DNA from 3 places in the Pseudomonas sp. Os17 genome. Region 3 is predicted to be linked to each of the others. Evidence: riboswitches for the same ligand, from Rfam matches in the RefSeq annotation. Region 3 holds a riboswitch; each other region holds the start of a gene.
The links. A riboswitch is a leader RNA that binds a small molecule or an ion and turns the genes downstream of it on or off. The one in region 3 is predicted to bind cobalamin.

Region 1 (2,256 bases), 810 kb from region 3:
GCCGGCTGCCGCCAATGGCTTGCTGCCCTTGGGCCAGCCAATCGCCGGGGCGATGTTCACCGTGGGGATCAGCGTCGGGTTGGGCTCCGGCAGCTTGGGGGTTGGGCCGGTGCCGTCGGAAACTTGCAGGCTGGAGGTTTCGCCACAGGCCGTAAGGCCGGCGGCGATCGCGATAAGCAAAGCGTGTCGAGACTTGAGCATGCTGATTTCCCTATGAATGCACGGACGTCCTAGTCATAGAGGAGCATAGCCGGCGTATGGTTCCGCCTGATCAGCGGGCTTCCTTGAACAGTGCGGCGACCCCGGGATGGTAGAGGCCGGCCTCGTTGTGCAGCTTGCGATAGGCGTAGGGAAAGTACCAGGCCACCGCGCAGCAGTGTTCCTTTTGCAGTTCGTCGAGCATGTCCTGGAGTTCTTCCGGGGTGGCGCTGTGCTGAGCCTTCTGCGGGCTGACAAACAGGCAGCCGAGCCGCAGGTCGCCGGGGTAGCTGATCTTTCTCGCGTCACCGGCAATGTCGAGCAAGGCCTGGGTCAGGTGCAGGCCGTTGACCTGGGGCCAGCGCTGGGTGGCCTGAATGTAGGCGCGTTCTTCCCGGGTGGCCAGGTACAGATCGGTGCGTGCGTTGCGGGCGCCTTCTTCCTGCTGCTTTTTGCTGGGGCTGTGTTCGAGGCTGACCATCTCCGCCATCCAGGCGGCGGCGGAAAGCAATCCCAGGTTGGCCTGCTCGTCGAACCAGTAAGGGGTTTCGCTGTCGCCACGAACAGCGTTGTAGCGGTCAATGCAATCAAACCAGCGTTCCAGCATCGGGCGCAGGAATTCCAGCTTTGGATTGCTGATGATCATGCCTTGCATCGGGGTCCGTCCTTATTGTTGTCTGGCGGTGGGTGGGTTGAGTTATGGCTATTTGATATCAACTCGCTGAGTGTGGCACAAGATTGGCGCCAGTTTGTTGATGCGGTGCAGTTTTGTGTGCCAAGCGACGCCTGGCTTTAATTGACGCTCCACCCCCAACCCTCTAACCTTCGCGACTTGTTTCAGGTGCTCTGTGGCCGCTGGTCGACAGAGTGAAACAGGGAAGCCGGTCAGGGCCTGTTCCAGCGATGGACATGGCGACGATTCCGGCGCTGCCCCCGCAACGGTAGATGAGTCAAGGCTGCGCCAGATGCCACTGTGTCCACGACATGGGAAGGCGCGCAGTCAGGCAGCAATGCCCCTCATGAGCCCGGAGACCGGCCTGATCCATCCAACGGCATCACGGTGGGCGATGCCAGGCTTGCGCCGTCTATTCCTTTTCCTGCCCGCCGTTCCCCAGCCCCAACGGAGAGCTGCCCCATGAGTGAATCCCCCGATCGTGACGAGCGCCATGTGGCGCGCATGTTGCGCAAGAAAGCCGTGATCGATGAGCGCATCGCCAACTCGCCCAACGAATGTGGCCTGTTGCTGGTGCTGACCGGCAATGGCAAGGGCAAGAGCAGTTCGGCTTTCGGCATGTTGGCGCGGTCCATGGGCCACGGCATGCAGTGCGGCGTGGTGCAGTTCATCAAGGGTCGTAACAGCACCGGCGAAGAGCTGTTCTTCCGGCGTTTTCCGGAGCAGGTGCGCTTTCATGTGATGGGCGAGGGCTTTACCTGGGAAACCCAGGATCGCCAGCGCGATATCGCCGCGGCCGAAGCGGCCTGGGCGGTATCCAGAGAACTGCTGAGCGACCCGGAGATTGGTCTTGTTGTACTCGACGAGCTGAACATCGCCCTCAAGCACGGTTACCTGGATCTGGACCAGGTGCTCAGCGACCTGCAGGCCCGTCCGCCCATGCAGCATGTGGTGGTGACCGGTCGCGGGGCCAAGCCGGAGCTGATCGAACTGGCGGATACCGTCACCGAAATGGGCATGGTCAAGCATGCCTTCCAGGCCGGCATCAAGGCGCAGAAAGGTGTTGAGCTGTGAGTGTGACTTCATGACCGATGTTCGTCATTGCCCGGCGGTATTGATTGCCGCACCGGCTTCCGGCCAGGGCAAGACCACCGTGACCGCCGCCCTGGCTCGCCTGCACCGCAATCAGGGGCGCAAGGTACGGGTGTTCAAATGCGGTCCGGACTTTCTCGACCCGATGATTCTCGAACGCGCCAGCGGCGCTCCGGTGTACCAGCTGGACATGTGGATGGTGGGCGAGCAGGAAAGCCGGCGCTTGCTCTGGGAAGCCGCGGCTGACGCCGACCTGATCCTGATCGAAGGGGTCATGGGGCTGTTCGACGGCA
Region 2 (2,256 bases), 1.8 Mb from region 3:
ACTGCCGAACTGGCCGCGCAGTTGCCAGTGGGGTGAGAGGTCATACAGCGAGGTGAGCATGCCCACCGTGGCGCTTTCGCCGCCGCTGATCTTCTCGTGCCGCACGCCGATGCTCGGGTGCCAGTCGGGCAGGGCTGCCACGACCGGGCGCAACTGGGCGTAGAGGGCGTTGGCCTGGGCGCTGTTGTCGTCGATCTTGAGCACGTCGTCCTGGCCCTTGAACCACTGGTTGTCGCTGCCGAACACCAGCACATGGCCGCCGTCCAGTTCGGCCTTGCCCTCGGCCTGCAGACCCCAGTCGGTGAAGCCCCAGTAGTCGTTGTGGTTGATCACCTGGGTGGCGCCGCTGGTGGTGCTGTTGATGCGGGTGTAGCGGGTGTCCCAGTCGTTGACGTGGCCTTTGACGAAGTAGCTGAAGCGCTGGTCCAGGCGCTGCTCGAAGGTCGCGGTGGCGATCTGCTGGATGCGGTCGTTGGTGGTCTTCTTGTTGTTCAGCGGGCGGGCGAAATCCAGGTTGGCGTCGCTGTACTGGTAGAACAGCTCCAGCCGCGAGTCGTCGGCAAAGCCCTGGATCGCCTTGGCGCCGAAGGTGGTCACTTCATAGCCGCGTTTCTTGTCCCGGGTGCTGGGGCTGTAGGCGCTGTTGCGAAATGGCTGGTAGCCGTCGGAGACGTTGTGGCTGACATAGGCCAAGAGGCCCAGGTCGCCCAGGCCGTTGCTGACGATGCGTTCGGCGCGGGCATCGCCGCTTCTGCCCATGAAGCTGTCCAGGCCCAGGTTGACCTCGCCGGAGACGTCGCGGGTCTGCGGGCTGCGGGTGACGATGTTGATCACCCCGGACACCGCCTGGGTGCCGAACAGCAGGCTCTGGCCGCCCTTGAGCACCTCGATGCGCTCGATGGCGTTGGCCGGCAGGGTGTCCAAGTACAGGCCGCCGTACAGGCGGTTGTTCAGGCGCACGCCGTCCAGCAGGATCAGGGTGTCGTCGTTGCGCCCCCCCAGCAGGGAATAGGTGCCGTAGTCGAACGGGCCATTCTTGGGCGCCACGTATAGCCCGGGCACGTACATCTGCAGGACCCGGGTGATGTCGCTGCTGGGGCCGGCGCGTTCGATCTGCTGGCGATCGATGATCTCCAGCTTGCTGCCGTAGCGGGCCATTTCAGCCACGGCGGTGGACTCCACCGAAGGGGCAGAAATCGACTGCGGCTCCAGTGTCAGCGGCGTGTCGTCCGCCAGCAGCAGGGGGCTGAACAGGCAGCCGAGCAAGGCGCCGCATGGCGTGCGGCGACGCGTGGCCAAGGGGCGCACGCGGAAGGTGTCAGGTGTTGTCATTTTTGGTCTTCTCGAAAGTGTCTTCGGGAAGCACGCAGGAGAAGGTATCGGCCACGGGCACGCGACCTTACCGGCCCATGCCCGCCCACCGCAGGATTGCCAAACACAGGTTTCAGGCCGGTCTCCGGGCTGACGAGTGTGGCGGCATTCGCCTTCCCATACCTTGGGTACAGTGGCGTGTTGAATGCAGCACTCGCTTACCGTTGCGGGGGCAGCACCGGACTAGCCCTGAAGGGGCGCACCGGTTTCCCGTTTCACCTCATGCACGGCGGCATGAGGCACCTGAAACTGGACGGCATGTTACGCAGCAAAGCGGCGAGCTCCAAGCGGCAAGCTGCAAGATAAAAGCTGCGATCTAGAAGCTGTTGCTTGGAGCTTGCCGCTTGGAGCTTGCAGCTTGCACCGCCCTGACGGTGTCGCCGGGCTGCAATTGCAGGCGCTTGGCGGTCAGGCGGTCCACCAGCAGGCAACCGGACACCAGACGCCCGGGAGCGGCGGTGATGCGGCAGTTCTCCAGGCGCCGGTTGTGGATCAGCCACATCGGCGCCTGCGCGTCCGGAGTGCCCACCAGCAGGGGCAGGGTCTGGCTTTCACGCACGCTGCGGATCTTCGTCACCTCGGCCTCGATCAGCGGCCCGCCGTCGAAGATGTCGATGCAGCCCTGATGGTTGAAGCCTTCGTCCCGCAGGATGCTCACCGCCTGTTCGGTGCTGTGGTGGGCCTGGCCGATGGCGGCCTGGGCGTCGGGGCTGAGCAGGCAGGTGTACAGCGGCTGGCGCGGCATGAGTTCGGAGATGAAGGACTTGCCGCCCTGGCTGGACAGGCGATTGGCCTGCTGGAAGTCCATCTTGAAGAAGTGCCGCCCCAGGCTGTCCCAGAACGGCGAACGGCCCTGGCTGTCGAGCTGGCCCCGCAGCTCGGCCA
Region 3 (2,256 bases):
AGGGGCTTGGGCAGGGCCAGGCCGGAGGTTTCGATGAGGATGTGGTCCAGGTCGCCACGGCGCGCCACCAGTTCGCGCATCACCGGGAAGAACTCTTCCTGCACGGTGCAGCACAGGCAGCCGTTGGCCAGCTCGTAGACCCGGCCGCTGGCCTCTTCTTCAGTGCACCCGATGGCGCATTGCTTGAGGATTTCACCGTCGATGCCCAGCTCGCCGAACTCGTTGACGATCACCGCGATGCGCCGGCCCTGGGCGTTGTCCAGCATGTGCCGCAGCAAGGTGGTCTTACCCGAGCCAAGGAAGCCGGTGACGATGGTGACGGGAAGTTTGGCCAGTGTTTTCATCGGATGCCCCTTGGCAAAGGTGGCGGGCATACGGGACGAGAGCCACAGCGCAGAGGCGCGCGGAGATTTCGCCACCGGATCACCCCGCCCGGTTGTAGTGAGAATCTGGGATCGAGGCAGGTCTCCTGGCTGAGGGCTTGCCAGTCGTCGGACCGGCGGTTGCTGCGCCTTCCCGCCGGCGTTCTGGACGCGCAGGCAGTGGCCTTGCAGAAACGAAACCCTTCACAGTTGCGGGGGCAGCCGCGGCATCGACCGCGTTCCCTTCTTAGCTTCGACCGCTGGCCGAAGAACCTCGAACGCGCAAGGCTACGCAGAGCGCGGGGGACGGTCAATCGGCAATGCAGCGCCTCGCGCAATTGACGGCATCACCCCGCCCATGATTTGCTACGCGCCTTGTTACGGGTGCCCTTCACAGGGTGAAACGGGAAACCGGTGAATCACGTGCTTAACTAAAAAGCCGTGACCAGTCCGGTGCTGCCCCCGCAACGGTAAGCGAGCGAAGTGTCAGATCCACTGTGCCATGGCATGGGAAGGTGACACTTGCCGGCACGGTACGACATCAGTCGCCCCCTGCCCCTCGCGAGCCCGGAGACCGGCCCGCAACACACACATAACAAACCCGCGGTGGGCGGGCGCTGTTGCAAACCCTGCGTGCTCCTCACGCGGGGTTTTCCTGCGCTCCTCCCCCGCCGACACTCCAAAGGGAAGCGCCATGTCGATCATCAGCAGCACCAGCCATTCCGCCAGCAGCACCTCCACCCTGAGCCAGCGCCTGGTGGCCGCCATCGGCGCGTCGCTGCTGGGCGCCTGCCTGGTGTATTTCGCCGGTTTCTCCCATATCGAAGCGGTGCACAACGCCGCCCACGACACCCGTCACAGCGCCGCCTTCCCTTGCCACTGAGACCTGCCGACATGATCAAGCGTATTGCGCAAACCGCAGGGTTCACCGGGCTGCTGGCGGCCCTGCTGCTGACCCTGCTGCAAAGCTTGTGGGTCGCTCCGCTGATCCTGCAGGCGGAAACCTATGAACAGGCCCCGGCCGCCCAAACTCATGAACACGCCGCCGGCGCCATGGCCGCGCACAGCCACGATGCCGAGGCCTGGGAGCCGGAAGACGGCTGGCAGCGCACCCTGTCCACCACCGGCGGCAACCTGGTAGTGGCGGTCGGCTTCGCCCTGATGCTGGCCGGGCTCTACACCCTGCGCGCGCCCAACCGTGCCTCGCAAGGCCTGCTCTGGGGTCTGGCCGGGTATACGACCTTCTGCCTGGCCCCCACTCTGGGCCTGCCTCCGGAATTGCCGGGAACCGCAGCCGCCGACCTGGTGCAGCGCCAGGTGTGGTGGATCGGCGCTGCCGCTTCTACTGCCGTGGGCCTTGCCCTGATCGCGTTCGCCGGCCACTGGCTGCTGAAACTGCTGGGCGTGGCGATTATCGCCGTGCCCCACGTGATCGGCGCGCCCCAACCTGAAGTGCACTCGATGCTGGCGCCAGAAGCCCTGGAAGCACAGTTCAAGATTGCCTCGCAGCTGACCAATGCCGCCTTCTGGCTGGCCCTGGGCCTGATCAGCGCCTGGCTGTTCCGGCGCAAGAACGCGGACCTGTACCCGGCATGATCGAAAGGCGCGCGGCGCCGGCCCTGGTGGTCGGCCTGGGGTGCCAGAAGGGCTGCCCGGTGACCACGCTGCGCGCCCTGCTTGAGCAGGTGCTGCAAGCCCACGGCCTGGAGAGCGGGCAACTCCTGGCCCTGGCCAGCATCGACTTGAAGCGCAGCGAGCCCGGCCTGCTGCAACTGGCGGATCAACTGGCCCTGCCGCTGACCTGCTTCAGCAGCAGTCAACTGGCGCCTTTCGCCTCGCGCCTGAGCCACCGCTCGCAGATCGCCTTTGAACACAGCGGCTGCTACGGCGTTGC

Region 1: another riboswitch for cobalamin. It lies ahead of cobO (cob(I)yrinic acid a,c-diamide adenosyltransferase); the one in region 3 lies ahead of POS17_RS18755 (CbtB domain-containing protein).
Region 2: another riboswitch for cobalamin. It lies ahead of POS17_RS10980 (TonB-dependent receptor plug domain-containing protein); the one in region 3 lies ahead of POS17_RS18755 (CbtB domain-containing protein).

What each region holds. Positions count from the first base shown of each region.
Region 1 is NZ_AP014627.1:5,078,164-5,080,419, reverse strand. Features, by position in the region: gene POS17_RS22190 (PQQ-dependent sugar dehydrogenase) at 1-201, opposite strand, end outside; gene POS17_RS22185 (hypothetical protein) at 272-853, opposite strand; cobalamin riboswitch at 1,021-1,253, shown strand; gene cobO (cob(I)yrinic acid a,c-diamide adenosyltransferase) at 1,334-1,945, shown strand; gene POS17_RS22175 (cobyrinate a,c-diamide synthase) at 1,956-2,256, shown strand, end outside.
Region 2 is NZ_AP014627.1:2,435,062-2,437,317, forward strand. Features, by position in the region: gene POS17_RS10980 (TonB-dependent receptor plug domain-containing protein) at 1-1,332, opposite strand, end outside; cobalamin riboswitch at 1,431-1,633, opposite strand; gene POS17_RS10985 (arginine N-succinyltransferase) at 1,688-2,256, opposite strand, start outside.
Region 3 is NZ_AP014627.1:4,272,451-4,274,706, forward strand. Features, by position in the region: gene cobW (cobalamin biosynthesis protein CobW) at 1-344, opposite strand, end outside; cobalamin riboswitch at 443-654, opposite strand; cobalamin riboswitch at 728-959, shown strand; gene POS17_RS18755 (CbtB domain-containing protein) at 1,057-1,245, shown strand; gene POS17_RS18760 (CbtA family protein) at 1,257-1,958, shown strand; gene POS17_RS18765 (cobalamin biosynthesis protein) at 1,955-2,256, shown strand, end outside.